One region of the Pseudomonas sp. GW822-FHT02G04 genome, then DNA from elsewhere that is predicted to be linked to it. Evidence: predicted binding sites of a transcription regulator. Region 1 holds the regulator's gene; each other region holds the start of a gene.
What was found. Region 1 encodes FliA, which starts transcription of late flagellar genes. Its sites were predicted from a motif close to CTAAAGTTTNNNNNNNNNNNGCCGNTAA; they were not measured.

Region 1 (5,259 bases):
AGCAAATCAATCGTCAGATGTTCGCCTCGCCGAAAGCCTTGGCGGTGGCCGCAGGCTTGATGGCGGTGATGGGCCTGGTGCCCGGCATGCCGCACGTCTCCTTTCTGTCCATGGCAGCCCTGGCGGCCGGTGGCGCTTACCTGTTCTGGAAGAAGCAGAACGCGGTCAAGGTCCAGGCCCTGCAAGAGGTCAAGCGTCAGCAGGAATTGCTGCCGTCGCCGGCCCGGGCTCAGGAAACCAAGGAGCTTGGCTGGGATGACGTGACACCGATCGACATGATCGGCCTGGAAGTCGGCTACCGCCTGATTCCGCTGGTGGATCGCAACCAGGGAGGTCAGTTGCTGGCACGGATCAAGGGGGTGCGTAAAAAACTCTCCCAGGACCTGGGCTTCCTGATGCCGACTGTGCATATCCGTGACAACCTCGACCTGGCGCCTAGCGCCTATCGCCTGACCCTGATGGGCGTGATCCTGGCCGAAGCGGAGATTTACCCGGAGCGCGAACTGGCGATCAACCCGGGGCAGGTCTACGGCACGCTCAACGGCATCACCGCCAAAGATCCGGCTTTTGGCCTGGAAGCGGTGTGGATCGAAATCAGCCAGCGTGCCCAGGCGCAATCCCTCGGTTACACCGTGGTCGATGCCAGTACAGTAGTGGCGACCCACTTGAACCAGATTCTGTACAAGCACTCCAGCGAGCTGATCGGCCACGAAGAAGTCCAGCAACTCATGCAATTGCTGGCCAAAAGCTCACCGAAGCTGGCCGAAGAGCTGGTGCCGGGAGTGCTTTCGTTGTCGCAGCTGCTCAAAGTCTTGCAGTCGTTGCTGGCCGAACAGGTGCCAGTACGGGACATTCGCAGCATCGCCGAAGCCATCGCGAACAACGCCGCCAAGAGTCAAGATACCGCCGCTTTGGTGGCCGCGGTGCGCGTCGGCGTATCCCGTGCAATCGTGCAAAGCATTGTAGGCACTGAGTCGGAGCTGCCTGTGATCACCTTGGAACCAAGGTTGGAACAAATATTGCTCAATAGTCTTCAGAAGGCAGGACAAGGCTCGGAAGAGGGCGTTCTGCTGGAGCCAAGCATGGCGGAAAAACTGCAACGCTCGTTGATCGATGCGGCGCAGCGTCAGGAAATGCAAGGTCAGCCGGTGATTCTGCTGGTGGCCGGTCCGGTTCGCGCGATGCTCTCGCGGTTCGGTCGGCTGGCAGTGCCGGGTTTGCATGTGTTGGCTTACCAGGAAATTCCTGACAACAAGCAAGTGACCATCGTTGCGACAGTAGGGCCCAACGGCTGAGGTAGTGGTTTATGCAAGTTAAGCGTTTTTTCGCCGCCGATATGCGTCAGGCCATGAAACTGGTTCGTGATGAGCTGGGCGCTGATGCCGCCATCATTGGCAATCGCCGGATCGCCGGCGGTGTCGAGCTGACGGCTGCCCTGGATTACAAATTGTCGGCGCTGGCCCCGCGTGTTCCGAACATGGAACTTGAGGATGAGCTGCGCAAGACCCAGTCGCGGATCGTCACCGCCCAGGCTGAACTGAGCCTGCGCGGCGATGGCGAGAGCGACAAGACCACCAATCGCCAGTTGTTCGCCGGCCTGCCGTTGACTGCCGCCGAACCGCTGATCGAACCGGCGCTGGCCGAACCTCGGCGTCCGGCTCCCGCGCCTGCTGCGGCGACCGGTGTCGACCCGCGTGCGTTCGACTCGATGCGTTTCGAGCTCAACAGCCTGCGTGAACTGATGGAAGTGCAGCTGGGTTCGCTGGCCTGGAATCAGCTGCAAGGCAGCCGTCCGGCCCAGGCCAACCTCTGGCGTCGCCTGCAACGCATCGGCTTGTCCGGCCCGTTGTCGCGCGATCTGCTGGCACTGATTACCGACATTGAAGAGCCTCGTCAGGCCTGGCGCATGTTGCTCGCGCACCTGGCGCGGATGATCGCCACCCCGGAAGTCGAGCCACTGGAAGAGGGCGGCGTGATAGCCATGGTCGGCCCGGCCGGCATGGGCAAGACCACCACGCTGGCCAAGCTCGCGGCCCGTTACGTGCTCAAGTACGGCGCGCAGAATATCGCGCTGGTGAGCATGGACAGCTACCGCATCGGTGCTCAGGAGCAGCTCAAGACGCTGGGCCGGATCCTCAACGTGTCGGTGACCCATGTCGACCCGGGTCAATCCCTGGTGCAGGCGCTGGAGCCGCTGCTGCGCAAACGCGTGGTGCTGATCGATACCGCCGGCCTGCAGGCCAGCGACCCGGCACTGCGCATGCAGCTCGAAAGTCTGGCCGGGCGCGGCATCAAATCAAAAAATTATCTGGTTCTGGCAACCACCAGCCAAAAACAGGTTCTAACCGCCGCTTATCACAGTTACAAACGCTGCGGCCTCGCCGGCTGCATCCTGACTAAACTGGATGAAACGGCAAGTCTGGGTGAGGTGTTGAGCCTGGCGATCAGTCATGAGTTGCCGGTGGCTTACCTGACCGATGGTCCGCGGATTCCGGATGATTTACATCTGCCACGTCGTCATCAGTTGGTCAGTCGCGCCGTTAGCGTGCAAATGCAGGAAGAACCCAGCGAAGAAGCCATGGCTGACATGTTCGCTGATATTTACCACAGCCCGACCAAGCAGGTTGGCTGAGGTGTTAATGAACAGTTTTTGTACCTACATCGATGGTCTGCCATGCATTGTTCCGATGGTGAACGCGCAGCCAGTAATGTGGCCTCCGTCTAAGTAAGACAAGGTAAAGAAATAACATGGGCAGCATGCATCCCGTACAGGTGATCGCGGTGACCGGCGGCAAAGGTGGCGTCGGGAAGACTAACGTGTCAGTGAACTTGTCCCTGGCTCTAGCTGAGCTCGGCCGGCGCGTCATGCTGCTGGATGCCGATCTGGGGCTGGCGAACGTCGACGTTCTGTTGGGACTGACACCCAAACGCACGCTGGCCGACGTGATCGAAGGCCGCTGTGAGCTGCGCGACGTGCTGTTGCAAGGGCCTGGCGGTATCCGCATCGTCCCGGCCGCCTCCGGCACCCAGAGCATGGTTCATTTGAGCCCGGCCCAGCATGCCGGCCTGATCCAGGCGTTCAGTGACATCGGCGACAACCTCGACGTATTGGTGATCGACACCGCTGCGGGCATTGGTGACTCGGTAGTCAGCTTCGTGCGCGCCGCGCAGGAAGTCTTGCTGGTGGTGTGTGACGAGCCGACCTCGATCACCGACGCCTACGCGCTGATCAAACTGCTTAACCGCGACTACGGCATGAACCGCTTCCGCGTCCTGGCCAACATGGCGCAGAGCCCGCAGGAGGGCCGCAACCTGTTCGCCAAGTTGACCAAGGTCACGGATCGCTTCCTCGACGTCGCCTTACAATACGTCGGTGCGGTGCCTTACGACGAAAGCGTGCGTAAGGCCGTGCAGAAGCAACGCGCGGTGTATGAAGCCTTTCCGCGTTCCAAGTGCGCCCTAGCGTTCAAGGCCATTGCGCAGAAAGTCGATACCTGGCCGCTGCCGGCCAACCCGCGTGGGCACCTGGAGTTTTTCGTCGAGCGCCTCGTGCAACAAACGGCAGGACCCGTGCTATGACAGCCAGCGGTTACAACCTCTACAAGAAGTCGGCACGTGACGCGCAGTACGAGCTGATCGAGCGTTACGCGCCACTGGTCAAACGCATTGCCTACCACTTGCTGGCGCGTCTGCCGGCCAGTGTCCAGGTCGAAGACCTGATCCAGGCCGGGATGATCGGCCTGCTTGAAGTATCAACCAAATACGACGCCAGCAAAGGCGCGAGTTTCGAGACGTACGCGGGCATTCGAATCCGCGGCGCGATGCTCGATGAAGTGCGCAAGGGGGACTGGGCGCCACGTTCGGTCCACCGCAATACCCGCATGGTCAGCGACGCGATTCGCTCGATTGAAGCTAAAACCGGCCGTGACGCTAAAGATCACGAAGTTGCGGCCGAACTCCAATTGAGTCTCGACGATTATTACGGGATTTTGAACGACACCCTGGGCAGCCGGTTATTCAGTTTCGACGATCTGTTGCAGGACGGCGAACACGAAGGGCTGCATGAGGATGGCGCGAGTGCTCATCTCGAGCCGTCACGCGATCTGGAAGATGAACGCTTCCAGGCGGCGCTGGCGGACGCGATTGCCAATTTGCCGGAGCGTGAGCGACTGGTGTTGGCGCTGTACTACGACGAAGAGTTGAATCTCAAGGAAATCGGTGAGGTCCTGGGGGTCAGTGAATCTCGGGTCAGCCAGTTACACAGCCAGTGCGCGGCCCGTTTGCGGGGGCGTTTGGGGGAGTGGCGAGCGCGCTGAAGGCAGTGTGGGGACACTGCGAATGGAGCTGGTGTGGTGTTGAACCGTACCGGTCTCGATCTGTTGTGCTCCAGACCGTCATTGAGTGCTTTGCCGGATTGATTGAAATGGCGCGTCCAGGTGCTGGGCGCGTTTAAGACTGCTTGGAGGTCGAATTGGACAAGAACATGAAAATCCTCATCGTTGATGACTTCTCAACGATGCGGCGGATCATAAAAAACCTGTTGCGTGACCTTGGGTTCACCAACACCGCCGAAGCCGATGACGGGCTGACCGGGTTGCCGATGCTGCAAAGCGGTAACTTCGATTTTCTGGTTACCGACTGGAACATGCCCGGTATGACCGGCATCGACCTGCTTCGTGCGGTGCGCGCTGATGAAAGGCTCAAGCACCTGCCGGTGCTGATGGTGACCGCCGAAGCCAAGCGCGAGCAAATCATCGAAGCGGCCCAGGCCGGTGTTAACGGCTATGTGGTCAAACCCTTCACAGCCCAGGCGTTGAAAGAAAAAATCGAGAAGATTTTCGAACGCATCGGCTGATGTACTGCGCACGGGGGAGCTATGGAGCATAACGAATCTTCACAGGGCGATTTCGAGTCGACCCTGAAAAAACACGCGGTCGAACTGGTCGACAGCCTTGAAAAAGGCAAGTTTGGCGACGCTGTGCAACTGATCCATGAGCTCAACCAGACCCGTGACCGCGGCCTGTATCAGGAAGTGGGCAAGCTCACCCGCGAGCTGCATAGCGCGATCGTCAATTTCCAGATTGACCCGCACATGCCGCAAGCCGAGGAAGTGTCTCAGATCACGGATGCCACCGAGCGCCTGTCCTATGTGGTCAAGCTGACCGAGGCCGCGGCCAACCGCACCATGGACCTGGTGGAAAACGCCACGCCGCTGATCAACAGCCTGAGCGATGAAGCCCAGGCGCTGAGCACGGATTG
Region 2 (5,259 bases), on a different contig from region 1:
ACAACGACCAGCCGCCAGCGACCCAAGCGTGAACCTGCTGCTCCTCGAGGAGGCCGACTTCATTGCGGCCGACCGGGCGATCCTGCGCGATCGCCGATTGACTCATATGCAGGAAGTCCACCGCTGTGAAGTGGGTGACAGCATGCGCGTCGGACGTATCGGCGGGCTGATGGGTGCCGCCGAAGTACTGCGCCTGGACGCTGACGAAGCCGAGTTGCGCGTCACCCTCGATCAACCGCCACCGACCAAGCTGCCACTGACCCTGGTGTTGGCCCTGCCACGCCCGAAAATGCTCCGCAGGGTGTTCCAGACCGTGGCCGCCATGGGTGTGCCGCGAATCGTGCTGGTGAACAGCTATCGCGTCGAGAAGAGCTTCTGGCAAACCCCGTTCCTGGAACCTGAAGCGATTCGCGAGCAATTGATCCTGGGGCTTGAACAAGCCAGGGACAGCGTGCTGCCGGAAGTCGTGATCGAGAAACGCTTCAAGCCTTTTGTCGAAGATCGTCTGCCGGCGATCACCGAAGGCACCCTCGGTCTCGTCGGCCATCCCGGCCACTACCCGCCCTGCCCTCGTGGCCTGGACGAACCCGTGACCCTGGCCATCGGCCCCGAAGGCGGCTGGATTCCTTACGAAATCGACCTGCTGGCCAAGGCTGGCCTGCAACCGGTGCAACTTGGCGAGCGCATCCTGCGGGTCGAAACCGCCGTCACTGCGCTGCTCTCGCGTCTGTTTTAACCCAGACACTTACCCTGTGGCGAGGGAGCTTGCTCCCGCTTGGGCGCGAAGCGGCCACCGCTTTTTTCCAGCAAGACCGCATTCACCGGTTTTACGACTGCTTCGCAGCCGAGCGGGAGCAAGCTCCCTCGCCACAGGTGTTTGCTCACCTACAGGTTCCAGCCTGCCTGCCGATACAGTCCCCATAAAACCGATTAATGGTCCGAGGGGAGTTGCAGCATGTACCGTTGGCTAGCCGAAAAACTTGGAAACGTAAGCGTCAATCGCAAACTGGGTGTCGGCTTCGGTCTGGTGCTGCTTCTAACCTTGTTGATCACCTTCACCGGCTGGACCGGCCTGAGCGGTGTGATCAGCCGTGGCGACACGCTCGGGTTTATTTCCAGCCTCAATGAGCTGACCAAAGACCTGCGCCTGGCCCGTCTGGACTACGACATGCGCCGTGGCGAACAAGGCCCGGGCGCCGTCAACGAGCTGATCGGCAAACTCGATGCCGGCCTGAAAACCGCCCGCACGCTGATCGAGCAACCTGGCGACGTGGCATTGCTCGACCAGCAACTGGCCGCCATCAGCGAGTACAAACGCGCCTTCGCCGACCTGACCCAGGCCACCGCCGCTCGCGAAGATGCTCGCAGCAAACTGGGCGCCACCGCCGATAACGCCGTGGCCCGCGTCGCCGGAGTCGAAAAATCCATGCTGCAGGGCGACAGCGTCACCCAGTTCAACAGTGTGATCGACCTGAGCAAACTGATTCAGCAAGCGCGCTTCCAGGTCCGCGGCTACACCTACAGCGGCAAACCCGAGGCCGAGCAGCCAGCGCTGGACGCCATCGACAACGCCCTGAAAAACCTCGAAAGCCTGCCAGCCAAACTGCCGGAGCAGCACATCGCCAACCTGCAACAGGCGACCGACTCGCTCAAAGCCTATCGCGCGGCGGTCAGCCAGTTCCGCGACTCCCAGGTCGCCAGCGCTGCCGCCTTCAAACGCATGAGCGCCCAGGGCGACATTCTGTTCGACGTCAGCAAAAAGCTCACCACCTCGCAAACCGCCGTGCGTGACGCCGATACGGCGCATGCCAAAAACCTGCTGCTGATGGCCACCGTCCTCGCGTCGGCCTTTGGTCTGTTCGCGGCCTGGGCCATCACCCGCCAGATCGTCATTCCCCTGAGCCAGACCCTGAAAGTAGCCGAGCGTGTCGCCGCGGGCGACCTGAGCCACAACCTGATTTCTGAACGCCAGGACGAACTGGGCCAACTACAGCGCGCCATGCAGAGCATGACCCTGGGCCTGCGAGAACTGATCGGCGGCATCAGCGACGGCGTGACCCAAATCGCCAGCGCCGCTGAAGAACTGTCTGCCGTTACCGAGCAGACCAGCGCCGGGGTCAACAGCCAGAAGGTCGAAACCGATCAAGTGGCCACCGCCATGCACGAAATGACCGCCACCGTGCAGGAAGTCGCGCGCAATGCCGAGGAAGCGTCCGAAGCCGCCGTCGCCGCCGACCAGCAGGCCCGCGAGGGTGACAGGGTGGTCGGCGAAGCCATCGCCCAGATCGAGCGCCTGGCCCTCGAAGTCGGCAACTCCACTGCCGCCATGGGCGATCTGAAGCGCGAAAGCGACAAGATCGGCAGCGTGCTCGACGTGATCAAATCCGTGGCCCAGCAAACCAACCTGCTGGCGCTCAACGCCGCCATCGAAGCCGCTCGCGCCGGTGAAGCCGGGCGTGGCTTTGCGGTGGTCGCCGACGAAGTCCGCAGCCTGGCCCAACGCACCCAGAAGTCCACCGAAGAAATCGAAGAGCTGATCGTCGGCCTGCAAACCGGCACTCAGCAAGTCGCGACCATCATGGACAACAGCCGCAGCCTGACCGACAGCAGCGTCGAACTGACTCGCCGTGCCGGTGGCTCGCTGGAAAGCATCACCCGTACCGTGTCGGCGATCCAGTCGATGAACCAGCAGATCGCCGCTGCCGCCGAGCAACAGAGCGCAGTGGCCGAAGAGATCAACCGCAGCGTACTGAACGTGCGAGACGTGTCCGAGCAGACCTCGGCCGCCAGCGAAGAAACCGCGGCCTCCAGCGTCGAGCTGGCGCGGTTGGGGACGCATTTGCAGATGCTGGTGGGCAGGTTCAAGGTTTGAGATTAACTTAGCCAGTGGACTGTACAGTCCACTGGCTAGTGCTTTAGTGTGTCATTGCCTCACCACCGCTCGTCGCTACTATCAGATCTGACAGTAGATGACTCTCTGATAGTACCGCACGCTGATACCTGTCACTAATCCATTGACAGGATATCGAAATGAATCTAAATCAGTCCCTCAGCCAACCGAAATTAGCGCCCCTCACCCTTCATAACTTCAAGGGCAACACACTGATTCTTAGCCAACAAACTGAAAATCTCCGCATCGTTGTACCCCCACTGTCCAACATCAGCAGCGACTTTCAGGTGATGCTGTATTCCGTCGGTAAGAACACCAAGGGAACAGATACCATCGTGACATTGCGGAACCCCAACGCCGTCACTCTTACCGAATCAAATAATTCCTCAACTTATGAAATCCCACTAACTTACTTGAAAGAACTTGCACACAATAGCGTACTTAACATTATTTTGCGTGTAGATGTGGATATCGAAGTAAAGCCTCGTCCAGTGGCCAGCTCGGTAATGCGTATCCAGATCCAGCAGACGCCAGACGAGTTACATCAAACGGTGGAGCCTAAAACAAATTACAAACGATGGATGACGGATATTCAGTCGGATATTGCCAATCTCATGCTTCATGAAATCGCTTTGCCAGGGCTTCACAACGCGGGGGTTGACATGGAGTCGACAGAGCTCACCGACGAACTATGGGGCGCTTGCCAGGATGACACGTTCAGGTGGCAACTTGAACATGGTGGTCGAGTTCTCGATCTACGTGTAAAGGATGTAACAGAACAAAATGGTGGTAAAAATATCTTCTGGTTTTATCATGGGATTATTACCGGGGAGCGACGTCTCGTAGATTGCGTGTCAGAGATCAACTCATTTCTGGCAAGCAACCCCGATGAGATCGTCATATTAGACATACATGAAACGCGTCCGGATTTCGATGGTCAATTCCGGACCGATGTATTCATCAGCCAACTCAACCCTCTATTTGACAAACTCATTCCATTATCAGCGAGAAATCTAACTGTCGCTCAAATCCGCCAACAACACCCCGAAAAAAACATAATTATCGCTTGGACTGGAGGTTCCGAACACGGCTTCTGGCCAACAATAAATCACAAGTGGATTAATCAAGATATAATCTCACCTGAGGAACTTTTTGACTTTGTTAAAGAAACAATGAAAAACCCACCTGAAAATGTATTATGGTCATTATCTAACGCAGCTTATAGCTGGTGGTCTGGCCCGGTACGCTTCCCATCTACACATGTCTGCATGCAACTCCCTTTCTTTCCAGGGAACAAACCAAGCATCGTGAATGTAGATTTTATTGCTGACACCGGCACTGTTGATAACTGTATAAACTACAACAAAAACCTTGGACAAGGCCGTAACGCCCTAATTAAACAGGTTTAATTACTAACAACCCCAATGAAATTTTAAGTTTTAACATGATCAGCCCCACTAAGCGATTTTGGTTTACGCTCAGTGGGCCATCATCAATACTACAAAACCTGGCGCAAAAACGCCTGTGCACGCGGATCCTTCGGTGCATCGAAGAACTCGGCCGGTGAGGCGTCTTCCAGCAATTTGCCGTGATCGAAGAACAACACCCGGTCCGCCACTTCCCGTGCGAAGCCCATTTCGTGGGTGACGCAAACCATGGTCATGCCTTCCACCGCCAGGGTCTTCATCACATCCAGCACTTCACCGACCATTTCCGGGTCGAGCGCCGACGTCGGCTCATCGAACAGCATGACCTTCGGCTCCATCGCCAACGCCCGGGCGATGGCCACGCGCTGTTGCTGACCACCGGACAGGCGCGATGGAAACTCGTGAGCCTTCTGCGCGATACCGACCTTTTCCAGCAACACCATGGCCTTGGCCTCGCGCTCCTTCTTGCCGCGCTTGCGCACGACTTTCTGGGCCAGGCAGAGGTTTTCCAGCACAGTCATGTGCGGGAACAGGTTGAAATGCTGGAACACCATGCCGACTTCGCGGCGGTAGGCATTGACGTCGGTTTTCGGGTCGGCCAGTTGTAAGCCGTCGATGCTCACCGAGCCGGAGTCGAACGCTTCCAGGCCATTCAAGCAGCGCAGAAAGGTCGACTTGCCGGAACCGGACGGGCCGATCACCACCAATACTTCGCCCTTCGCCACTTGGGTGGTGACGTTATCCACCGCGCGAACCACCTGGCCGCGGGTGTCGAAGACTTTTATCAGATCGCGGACTTCAATCACTTTGTGCGAGCCTCCGCTCAAGCCGACTGGCGATTTTCGACAGCGGCAGGTTGATCAACAGGTACAGCCCGGCCACGCAGAACAGGATTTCGAACGGCGAGAACGAGGTGGTGATGACTTCGCGACCGCTTTTCAA
Region 3 (5,259 bases), on a different contig from region 1:
GCGGCGGTGCCAGCGGCGACCAGCGTGGCGGCGGAGAAGTGGCTGATGGCGTCGGCGGCCAGGTCGCGGTAAGTCACCACAACGCCAGGCTCGGCGGCTTGCCAGGCTTTGACGACTTCGCCACTCAACTGACGGGAAGCCGAGTTGTCACCCAGAATGCTCGAATCGATATGCAGTAATTTCATGTGGGATCTCCAAGGTGAGGATCGCCACCCGGCGATCTGATGGAGACAATCCTACCGACGAAACCAATAGCTGATTAGCCGGCAATAATGCGATAGTTCGTCCCACTGATAGAACAGTCGGATTTAAATCATGCAAGACCTCAACGACCTCTACTATTTCGCCAAGGTGGTCGACGCCGGCGGCTTCGCGGCGGCCGGGCGTTTGCTGGGGATTCCCAAGTCCCGGTTGTCGCGACGCATCGCCGAACTGGAAGAACGCCTGGGCGCGCGCCTGCTGCAACGCACCACCCGCCAACTCAACCTGACCGCCGTGGGCGAGCGCTACTTGCGACACTGTCAGGCAATGCTGCTGGAAGCCGAGATGGCCGATGAAGCGGTGGCCAGCATGTCCAGCGAACCCCGCGGCCGACTGCGGGTTTCCTGCCCGGTGGGGTTGGCCCACGACATGTTCCCGTCGGTGATCAGCAGGTTCCTGGAGAAATTCCCGCAGGTTCAGCTGGAGATGCTGCTGCTCAACCGCCGGGTTGATCTAGTGACCGAAGGCGTCGATGTCGCCTTGAGAGTGCGGGAACTGGGTGATGAAGACCCACTGCTGGTCACCCGCCGCTTACGTCAGGCGCAGACTGTCATGGTCGCCAGCCCGGCGTTTCTTCGCGAGCGGCAGATCAAGACCCCGGACGACTTGAAAAACGTGCCGATATTGGGCGCACTGGAAGCCGATCGGCTGGTGCATCTGCGGATGCTCGACCAGCACGGCAAGGCCTGTGAAATGACATTTGAAGCCCGATTGGGCATCGACGATTTTCTCGTGCGCAAGGCGTGTACCCTGTCCGGGCTGGGTTTCACCGTGTTACCGATGATGTATTGCGAGCAGGAACTGGAAAACGGCTCACTGGTGCAGTTGCTGCCTGACTGGTCATTGCCGGGCGGTTGGCTGCAAGCGGTCTACCCTCATCGACGCGGGGTGATGCCGGCGGTGCGCGCCTGGATCGACCATTTGATCGAATCATTCAATGCCTGTGGGGACCGACTGTTATGAAGGCAAGACCAATGAGCGAAGAGGATGTCGCGCAATTCTGCCTGGCGCTGCCCGGCGCGCGGGAGGATTACAAGTGGGGTGGCGTGCGGGTGTTTTCGATTGCCGGGAGCAAGATGTTCGCCTTGCAGAACCTGCGAGGCCAGTCCCTGGCCTTCAAGGTCGACAAGGACCTGTTCCTGGGCCATTGCGACCGACCGGGCATTCACCCGGCGCCGTATCTGGCCCGGGCGCAGTGGATCATCATGGAAACGCCCTACCCGCTGGGCACCGAAGAGCTGCAAGGCTTGCTGCAACGTTCCCACCAACTGGTGGTGAGCAAGTTGCCCAAGCGCACGCAGGTCGGCTTGCTGCTTTAAACGGCTTTAAAACAGCGCGAACAGATGAGCACCCAGAAACAGCTGGTCGATCCAGAACACCTGATGCATCAGCACGATGAGCCAGAACACCAGTTGAAACGAAACCTTGCGGGTCTTGTGCCGAAACACTTGCTGGGCCAGCAAGGCCCCCGGCCAACCGCCCGCCAGTTCCACCGCGTGCAACACGTTCTCCGGCGTGCGCCAGCTGTCGGCGCGGGCCTTGTGCTTATCGCTCCAATACAGCAAAAACGCCAGCACGCTGACGATGCCGTAGGCGGCCAGGGGAATCAGCGACACCCCTCGCAGCCACAGCGACACCGAGCCAAACAACGGCACTGCGCACAGCGCCGCGAACACCAGCAATTTCAACCGCAGGTTCTGAATCGCTCCCCCGGACTTGCGCCCGGGGTTGTTGCGTGCGGCGGAATCGCTCATGGCTTGGCCGCGGTCCAGTCGACCCAACCGAACTGCCAGGTCGCCAGAATCACCAGGCCGAACACAATGCGATACCAGGCGAACGCTGCGTAGCTGTGGCTGGCGATGAACTTGAGCAGGCCCCGGACGGCGATCATTGCGAAGATGAACGCGGTGACGAAGCCGATGGCGAACACCGGGAAATCAGCCGGTACAAACAGATGGCGGTATTTATAGCCCGAGTACACCGCCGCACCGACCATGGTTGGCATGGCGAGGAAGAACGAGAATTCGGTGGCCGTCTTGCGCGACAACCCGAACAGCAAACCGCCAATAATCGTCGAACCGGAACGCGAGGTCCCCGGGATCATCGCCAGGCACTGGGCGAAACCGACTTTCAGGGCTTCTTTCCAGGTGATGTCATCGACGCTTTCGGCATGCACGACATGCTGCCGACGTTCAGCCCACAACATGATGATCCCACCCACGACCAATGCGCTGGCCACAGTGATCGGGTTGAACAGGTATTTGTGGATCAGGTCGGCGAAAATCACCCCCAATACCACGGCCGGCATGAAGGCGATCAACAGGTTCGCGGTAAAGCGTCGAGCGCTGGGCTGCGTCGGCAAACCGATGATCACGTCGAGGATCTTGCGACGAAACTCCCAGACCACCGCCAGAATCGCGCCGAGCTGAATGATGATGTTGAAGGCCATCGCCCGCTCGCCGCCGAAGTTGAGCAGGTCCGCCACAATGATCTGGTGCCCGGTACTGGAAATGGGCAAGAACTCGGTCAGCCCTTCTATAACGCCTAAAATCAATGCCTGAAAGGCTGTCCAAAGATCCATCATTCCCCCAAGAAGCCATGCCCCCAGGCATGCCCCGTTAATAATTTGTAGAGCGTTATTCGCGATCAGCGTCCGCTGAAACCCCGCGCGCACAAGATCCACACAAAACCGTAAAAATTCCGTGAAAAATCGACTTGGACTCAGGTTTTTCCGCGCGGGGCCGAAATCCTATCAGACAAGTCTCATTTACGCTGCCGCGTAATAAGACCTGAGTCGGATAGGCCCCGATCGGCAAAGTGTGGTTCGATGCTGGCGATCGTTTATGACAAGAACAAGAAAACGGAGTAACAGCGTTATGAACAGCTTACGCAGTGTGTCGATCAGCCGACGCTTGTGGCTTATCTTGATCGTGGCCGTGGTGATGCTGTTGACGTTGGGCGCGTTGATGCTCAAGCAGATTCACGACGATCTCTATCAGGCCAAGGCCCAGAAGACCCAGCATGTGGTGCAGACCGCCAGTGGCATCCTGACCTACTACCACGGCCTGGAAACCGCCGGCACCCTCACCCGCGCCGCCGCGCAACAGCAGGCACTGACCGCCGTGCGTGGTTTGCGCTACGACCAGAATGACTATTTCTGGATCAACGACCTGACGCCGGTCATGGTCATGCACCCGACCAATCCAAAACTTGAAGGCCAGAACCTCTCGACGATCCGCGACCCGGACGGTTTTGCGCTGTTCAACGAAATGGTCGCCATTGCCAAGGCCAAGGGCGCCGGCATGGTCGACTATCGCTGGCCGAAACCGGGCGCCAGTGCGCCGGTGGAAAAAACCTCCTACGTCAAACTGTTCGAGCCCTGGGGTTGGGTGATCGGCTCGGGCGTGTACATCGATGACATGCAGGCCGAGTTTAATGCGCAGGTCTGGAAGGCGTCTTTCGTCGGCCTGGTGATTGCCCTGATCATGGCGCTGCTGGTGATCATGATTGCCCGTAGCATCGTGCGCCCGCTGCAGGAAACCGTGAACGCCATGGCCAACATCGCCAGTGGTGAGAGCGACCTGACCCGCAGCCTCGATACCCACGGCCAGGACGAAGTCACGCAACTGGCCCGGCACTTCAACGCCTTTACCGCCAAACTGCGCCTGGTGATCAGTCAGCTGCAAGTGTCCGCCGGTGCGCTGGGCCAGTCTTCCAGCGAACTGGGCAACGACGCCGCGCAAGCCCAGCAACGTAGCCAGCAGCAGTCCCAGCAAATGGAACTGGTGGCGACCGCGATCAACGAAGTGACCTACGGCGTGCAGGACGTGGCGAAAAACGCCGAGCACGCGGCCAGTGAAATGCGCGATGCCGAATCTCAGGCGCAGCAGGGGCAGATCAATATCGATGGCAGCCTGCAGCAGATCGACAAGCTGTCGTCGACCATCGATCAAGCCGTCGAAGTGATTCGTACGCTGGCCGACGAAAGCACGCAAATCGGCAGTGTCCTGGAAGTGATCCGTTCCATCGCCGAGCAAACCAACCTGCTGGCCCTCAACGCTGCCATCGAAGCCGCCCGGGCCGGTGAGCAAGGTCGAGGGTTTGCGGTGGTCGCCGATGAAGTGCGCCTGCTGGCCCAGCGCACCCAGAAGTCGACGGCAGAAATCCAGTCGATGATCGAACGCCTGCAAAGCCATTCCGAGGCGGCGGTCAAGGTCATTGGCGACAGCAGCCGTGCCTCGCAACTGACCATCGAGCAGGCCGGTCTGGCCGGTGCCAGCCTGAATGCCATCGGCCAGGCCTTGCGCAACCTCAACGGTTTGAACGCCTCGATTGCCAGCGCAACCTTGCAGCAGGCGCATGTGGTGGAAGACATCAATCAGAACGTCACCCAGGCCGCCGGGTTGTCCCACAGCACGGCATTGGCGGCCGAGCAGTCGAGCGTGGCCAGCGTTCACCTCAAGGAATTGAGCGAACAGTTGAACGGGTTGCTCAAGCAGTTTCGGGTCTGATCACTTGTAGCAGCTGCCGAGCCTGCGAGGCTGCGTTCGGCAGCTGCTACACCGGACCGCGCAAGCCGGTTCTACTTGGCAGCGCCTGCCGCTACAATCCTCCCCCCCTTTTCGTCTTCCCCAAGGAACCTCCATGTCCGGGCTTGAACTGTTTGCCGCCGCCCTCGGTGTGATTGCCGTCTGGCTGACGGTCAAACAGAACCCCTGGTGCTGGCCGATCGGTCTGGTCATGGTGCTGCTGTATAGCTGGATCTTTTTCGAGGTGAAGCTGTATTCAGACATGCTGCTGCAAGTGATCTACGCCGCGTTGCAGCTTTACGGCTGGTGGCAGTGGACCCGCGCGGGCGCGACGCATGACGGGCGGCACGTCAGCCAGCTCGATGGCCAATCCGTCGCGCTGGGCTTGACCGTCGGCGCGCTCGGCAGTCTGCTGCTGGGGGCCGCCATGGCTCACTGGACCGATGCCGCCCAACCCTGGCTCGATGCC
Region 4 (5,259 bases), on a different contig from region 1:
AGCTGAAATCGCTACGGAATCTGAAGACCCTGACACCGGACGCGAGCAAAGTTTTACCGAAGCGAGGCCTTGATGGCCGGACACTGATCTCCCTGTAGGAGCTGCCGCAGGCTGCGATCTTTTAAGATCAAAAGATCGCAGGCTTCGCCAGCTCCTACAAAAGCATCCAAAAAAAACGGGCAGTCACCGCTAGGGACTGCCCGTTTTTTTATTGGCGGGGTGTATCAGAAGTCGTCTTTGTCAAAGCGTCGCGCTTCACGCTGAAGCTGATAGACGAACCGCTCGACCTGCCGTTGCACCAGGCCGCTCATGTTGTGAAAACGCACGCCGGCGAAGGTGGTGTTGATCTTTTCTTCAAAGTGCAGGTAACGCAGCTCCACCGGTGCAGTCATGCTGCCGAAGGGCAGGGCGGCGATGAAGCGGTCGTAGACCTGGCCCAATTGCAGCCTGGCGGTGATGTCGCCTTCGAAGCGCAATTTGCAGCCGGTGGCGGAGATGTCCAACAGTTTGCCGCTGATGGGCGATTTGAGTTTCTCACCCCCCAGCTCGACATTGACCAGTTGTGCCAGCTTCAACGCAGCGCGGAAAGCATTGCGGCGCTGGTGGTAAACCACCTCATCGGGCAGCGTGCCACGGTAGCAGCGGCCATCGCCGGACTCGTCAATGGTCAGCGGGCCATTGCTTTCCCAGGCGATGCGCACGCCGTCGTGGAAGCCTTCGACCTTGAACGGTTCGCCGGCCAGCAGAAAGCGTTCGCCGTCGCGCGGGATCATTTCGTCCAGGGCGATCATGTTGCTGTCACGGTCGACGTCCACCAGATAACTCTGGAAGCGCTGGCTGCGCTCGTGGAACGTGATGATCAGCGGGTCATGGCTGTCTTGCAGCTGACGCAGGTTGCTGGAGATTTCCAGGGGCGTGGTGAGCACCTTGGGTGGCTGCGGAGCATCTTCCGCGCTTAAGGCATTGAACACGGGGTATCAATCTCCAGACAAATATGACTACTAGCCGGCATTCTGCCAGCATGTTGCGTGTCTTGATAGGGCGTGCTCATCGAAAGGCTCAAGCCTGACTGAGCGGGCGTGGCTTGGCGAGCTTGGAGGTTGATCCGCGGGCGTCGTAGAGCGCTGGCGGCTCGCCGCCGGTGAGGATTTTCAGCTGGTTGGCCGTGGCGGCCTGCTGCACCAGAATCGACTGGCCATTGTTGACATTGGCGGCCTGGCACTGGGCCAGGAGGTCGGTCAGCACGTCGCTCTGTTCCAGCAACCGTTCGCCAATGCTCGACTGGCTAGCGAGTTGCTCCAAGCCCTGGCGATTGGTCGGCAGGTTGAGGCTGACGAGGATTTCACTGCGCTTGCGGCCATGCTGTTCGAGCAGAATGATCAATGCCTGTTTATGCGCCAGAATTTCTTCGAGCAGTGGCATGTCGCGACCGTGCAAGGCGAGGGACTCGGTTTGCAGCAGCTCCAGCAGTTGTTGCGCCGGGGCAAAGTCGTCGATGATCAGTTGCAGTAAATGAGTGTCGTGCATGGCTGGCCTTGGGTTTTAAGCGTCCAAAAGCCTGGCGCGGGCCGTGGCCTAGCGCTGGGCTTCGAAATTTAGCAGTTTGCTGGCTACACGGTTGCTGTCGACTTTATAGCTGCCATCGGCAATCGCTGCTTTCAACTCGGCCACGCGGGCGTTGTCGACGGCAGGCTGATCGCGCAGCTTGTCAGTGACCTTCTGCAACTGTTGAGCCTCATTGCTGAGGTGTACCGATTCCCCGCTTTTGGTGGTACTGGCCTGTTCGGCCGGGGTATTCAGCGGCGCGGATTGGCCGGCTTCGGCGGTTTCCTTCGCAACGCTGGTACGTGTACTGCCCGTAAGTGACGAGGAGCTGTTTAAACGACTGAAATCGATGACCATGACAAAAAACCTCTGGATATTTGGACGCTTGCCATGTTTTCGGCGATTTCCCGAAAAACTTTAGGCCCATTTATCAAATGAGCTCGCATGCGCCAGCGCATGCCCTGCATGCGGCACAGTTTAGGCAACCGCCAGGCGGTGCGCCATCACTTCACACACCCAGAGCCCTTACATGGCCACTTCCACCTGGCCCGGCGCTGTGACTTGCGCCTTGATGACCCGCTGGGAGTTAAGGTTTTTGACGCGAATCTGTTCGCTCAGGCCGCCGTTGGACAGCGCTTCACCCGGCATGCGCACACTGAGCGTACCACTGCGGGCGGTAATCACCACCTGGTCGCCCTTGCGAACCACTTCCGCCTGTTCGAGATGTACCAGGGTGATGATCTGGTCGGCGACCATTGGTCGGGTAAGTTTTTGCCCGATCGCCTGATCGACGGAAGTCAGAAACCCCTGATTTATCAGGCTGATATCACGCTCGCGCAGGGTTACGTCCTGAGGTTCGATAATCCCTGTGCGCTTGAGCGGACGAGTGGTCGTCACGATGTCGCGAAACAGCTTCACTTGAGCGGGCACGAAGACGGTCCAGGGCGAGGCGCCATCGCAGCGAACCTTGACCGTGACCCGTCCCAGAGGCCTTGCCGGGCTCTCGAGGGTGGCTGTCAATTCCTTGTCGCACATTGGCATGCGCAGGCGCGGATCGAGCTGGTTGACCTGGATTTCGTAGCGACCTTGCGTTTGACTGGTGGCCAGATAGTCCTCTACGGTGAATTCAAGAAAGCCCTGGGTGACGCCGATAAGCATGTCAGGCAAGGTAACCGTATCAGCAAGGGCAGGGCTGCCAGCGTTGAACAGGCAAGCGGCCGACATCGCGCAGAGCAATCTGCGGCAGGTTGATGTCAGGTGTCGGAAAAATGTCGGTTCTGTGTTCATAAGAGTTAAAAAGCAAGCGCCGTGCCGTTTCGTGATGAATGTGCGTCGCAACACACTTAGCGTTGGTGTAGGAGTCTGGGCATGGCTGGTGTAATGGATTCGGTGAACCAGCGCACACAACTGGTAGGGCAGAATCGCCTTGAGCTGTTGTTGTTCCGTCTCGACGGCCAGCAGCTGTATGGGATCAACGTGTTCAAGGTTCGCGAGGTGCTGCAATGCCCCAAGCTGACCCTGATGCCCAAGTCCAGTCCTGTCGTGTGCGGTGTGGCGAATATTCGGGGGGCAACCATTCCGATTCTGGATCTGGCGATGGCGACCGGTGCCGGTCGGTTGCTGGACCAGAGCAATCCCTTCGTGATCATCACGGAGTACAACACCAAGACCCAGGGTTTCCTGGTTCGGTCGGTGGAACGCATCGTCAACATGAACTGGGAGGAGATTCATCCGCCACCCAAGGGTACGGGGCGCGATCACTACCTGACGGCTGTGACTCGGGTCGACAATCAGTTAGTCGAAATCATCGACGTCGAGAAGGTGCTGGCGGAAGTGGCGCCGACACCGGAAGCGATTTCGGTGGGCGTGGTCGATGTTGAAACCCAACACAAGGCGCTCTCTTTGCGCGTATTGACGGTCGATGACTCGTCGGTGGCGCGCAAGCAGGTGACCCGTTGCCTGCAAACGATCGGTGTCGACGTGGTGGCGTTGAACGACGGCCGGCAAGCGCTGGATTACCTGCGCAAGCTGGTCGACGAGGGCAAGAAGCCGGAAGAAGAGTTCCTGATGATGATCTCCGACATCGAGATGCCGGAGATGGACGGGTACACCCTGACGGCCGAGATCCGCGCCGACCCGCGCATGCAAAAGCTCCATATCATCCTGCATACTTCGTTGTCGGGTGTGTTCAATCAGGCGATGGTCAAGAAGGTCGGTGCCGATGACTTCCTGGCCAAGTTCCGTCCTGATGACCTGGCATCCCGGGTAGTCGACCGGATCAAAGCAGCAGATAACAGCTAGGGGCCTTTTGCCCCTGGCGGTCAACACGATTTAAGAGGCGGCATCTTTGTCTACGGGTAATTTGGATTTCGAACAGTTCCGGGTATTCCTGGAAAAAGCCTGTGGCATTTTGCTCGGTGAAAACAAGCAATATCTGGTCTCGAGCCGTCTCAACAAACTGATGGAACAGCAGGGCATCAAATCGCTGGGTGAGCTGGTTCAGCGCATCCAGACCCAGCCGCGCAGCGGTTTGCGCGAGATGGTGGTGGATGCCATGACCACCAACGAAACCCTGTGGTTTCGTGACACCTATCCGTTTGAAGTCTTGAAGAACAAGGTATTGCCTGAAGCGATCAAGGCCAGCCCCGGTCAGCGCCTGCGGATCTGGTCAGCGGCGTGTTCGTCGGGTCAGGAACCGTATTCGCTGTCGATGTCCATCGATGAGTTCGAACGGGTCAACATGGGCCAGTTGAAGATGGGCGTGCAGATCGTTGCCACCGACCTGTCCGGCACCATGCTGACCAACTGCAAGACCGGCGAGTACGACAGCCTGGCCATCGGTCGCGGTCTGTCGCCCGAGCGCCTTCAGCGTTACTTCGACCCCAAAGGGCCGGGGCGCTGGGCCGTCAAGGCACCGATCAAGAGTCGGGTGGAGTTTCGCTCGTTCAACTTGCTGGACAGCTACGCGAGCCTGGGCAAGTTCGATATCGTGTTCTGCCGCAACGTGCTGATCTACTTCTCCGCCGAGGTGAAGAAAGACATCCTGTTGCGCATTCACAGCACGCTCAAGCCGGGCGGTTATCTGTTCCTTGGCGCGTCCGAAGCGCTGAACGGTTTGCCGGACCATTACCAGATGGTCCAGTGCAGCCCGGGGATCATTTACCAGGCGAAGTGATGCAAAAAGCGCCAGGCATAAAAACGGGAGCCCCTCGGGGCTCCTTTTTTATGCCTGGCGCTTTTTGCATCACGTAGGGGGAAGGTATTGCCCATAGGAAAGCGGCAGAAAAGCGGCAGGCGGCGGAAATCGGTTGCCGCTTTTCTGGCATTGCCGCCTTGCCACTGCCGGCAAAGCCCCGGTTTACGGGCTTTTTTGAATTGGCACGCCGCTTGCTATGTTCATGTTACGAAAAATCAGGTCACCCGAAGGTTTCCCGACATGAGCATCAGCTTCGATAAAGCGCTCGGTATCCACGAACAAGCCCTGGGCTTCCGCGCTCAGCGTGCCGAAGTCCTGGCCAACAACATCGCCAACGCCGACACCCCGAACTACAAGGCTCGGGATCTGGACTTCTCGAAAGTGCTCGCCGAGCAAAACGAGAAAACCAAAAACGGCAAGTTCGCCTTGAGCATGACCAACAGCCGTCACATCGAAGCTGAAGGCCTGGGCAATGGCGATGAGTCGCTGATGTATCGCACGCCGATGCAACCGTCGAT

Region 2: AC1RO5_RS15960 (methyl-accepting chemotaxis protein) is a predicted target of FliA. The motif match lies at 886-913, and genes of this name have one in related genera.
Region 3: AC1RO5_RS08710 (methyl-accepting chemotaxis protein) is a predicted target of FliA. The motif match lies at 2,982-3,009, and genes of this name have one in related genera.
Region 4: flgM (flagellar biosynthesis anti-sigma factor FlgM) is a predicted target of FliA. The motif match lies at 1,939-1,966, and genes of this name have one in related genera.

The regions. Positions count from the first base shown of each region.
Region 1 is NZ_JBXANU010000022.1:7,000-12,258, forward strand. It holds gene flhA (flagellar biosynthesis protein FlhA) at 1-1,295, shown strand, start outside; gene flhF (flagellar biosynthesis GTPase FlhF) at 1,307-2,632, shown strand; gene fleN (flagellar synthesis regulator FleN) at 2,749-3,579, shown strand; gene fliA (RNA polymerase sigma factor FliA) at 3,576-4,316, shown strand; gene AC1RO5_RS23140 (chemotaxis response regulator CheY) at 4,484-4,855, shown strand; gene AC1RO5_RS23145 (protein phosphatase CheZ) at 4,877-5,259, shown strand, end outside.
Region 2 is NZ_JBXANU010000011.1:79,703-84,961, reverse strand. It holds gene tatC (twin-arginine translocase subunit TatC) at 1-32, shown strand, start outside; gene AC1RO5_RS15965 (16S rRNA (uracil(1498)-N(3))-methyltransferase) at 29-736, shown strand; gene AC1RO5_RS15960 (methyl-accepting chemotaxis protein) at 956-2,872, shown strand; gene AC1RO5_RS15955 (phosphatidylinositol-specific phospholipase C domain-containing protein) at 3,031-4,299, shown strand; gene AC1RO5_RS15950 (amino acid ABC transporter ATP-binding protein) at 4,389-5,123, opposite strand; gene AC1RO5_RS15945 (amino acid ABC transporter permease) at 5,116-5,259, opposite strand, start outside.
Region 3 is NZ_JBXANU010000005.1:30,658-35,916, reverse strand. It holds gene AC1RO5_RS08735 (FMN-dependent NADH-azoreductase) at 1-185, opposite strand, end outside; gene AC1RO5_RS08730 (LysR substrate-binding domain-containing protein) at 316-1,224, shown strand; gene AC1RO5_RS08725 (MmcQ/YjbR family DNA-binding protein) at 1,221-1,580, shown strand; gene AC1RO5_RS08720 (DUF1294 domain-containing protein) at 1,587-2,015, opposite strand; gene AC1RO5_RS08715 (undecaprenyl-diphosphate phosphatase) at 2,012-2,842, opposite strand; gene AC1RO5_RS08710 (methyl-accepting chemotaxis protein) at 3,138-4,772, shown strand; gene pnuC (nicotinamide riboside transporter PnuC) at 4,906-5,259, shown strand, end outside.
Region 4 is NZ_JBXANU010000019.1:12,407-17,665, forward strand. It holds gene AC1RO5_RS21325 (MFS transporter) at 1-73, shown strand, start outside; gene AC1RO5_RS21330 (flagellar brake protein) at 225-971, opposite strand; gene AC1RO5_RS21335 (flagella synthesis protein FlgN) at 1,060-1,527, opposite strand; gene flgM (flagellar biosynthesis anti-sigma factor FlgM) at 1,576-1,902, opposite strand; gene flgA (flagellar basal body P-ring formation chaperone FlgA) at 2,071-2,832, opposite strand; gene AC1RO5_RS21350 (chemotaxis protein CheV) at 2,914-3,846, shown strand; gene cheR (protein-glutamate O-methyltransferase CheR) at 3,893-4,720, shown strand; gene flgB (flagellar basal body rod protein FlgB) at 4,982-5,259, shown strand, end outside.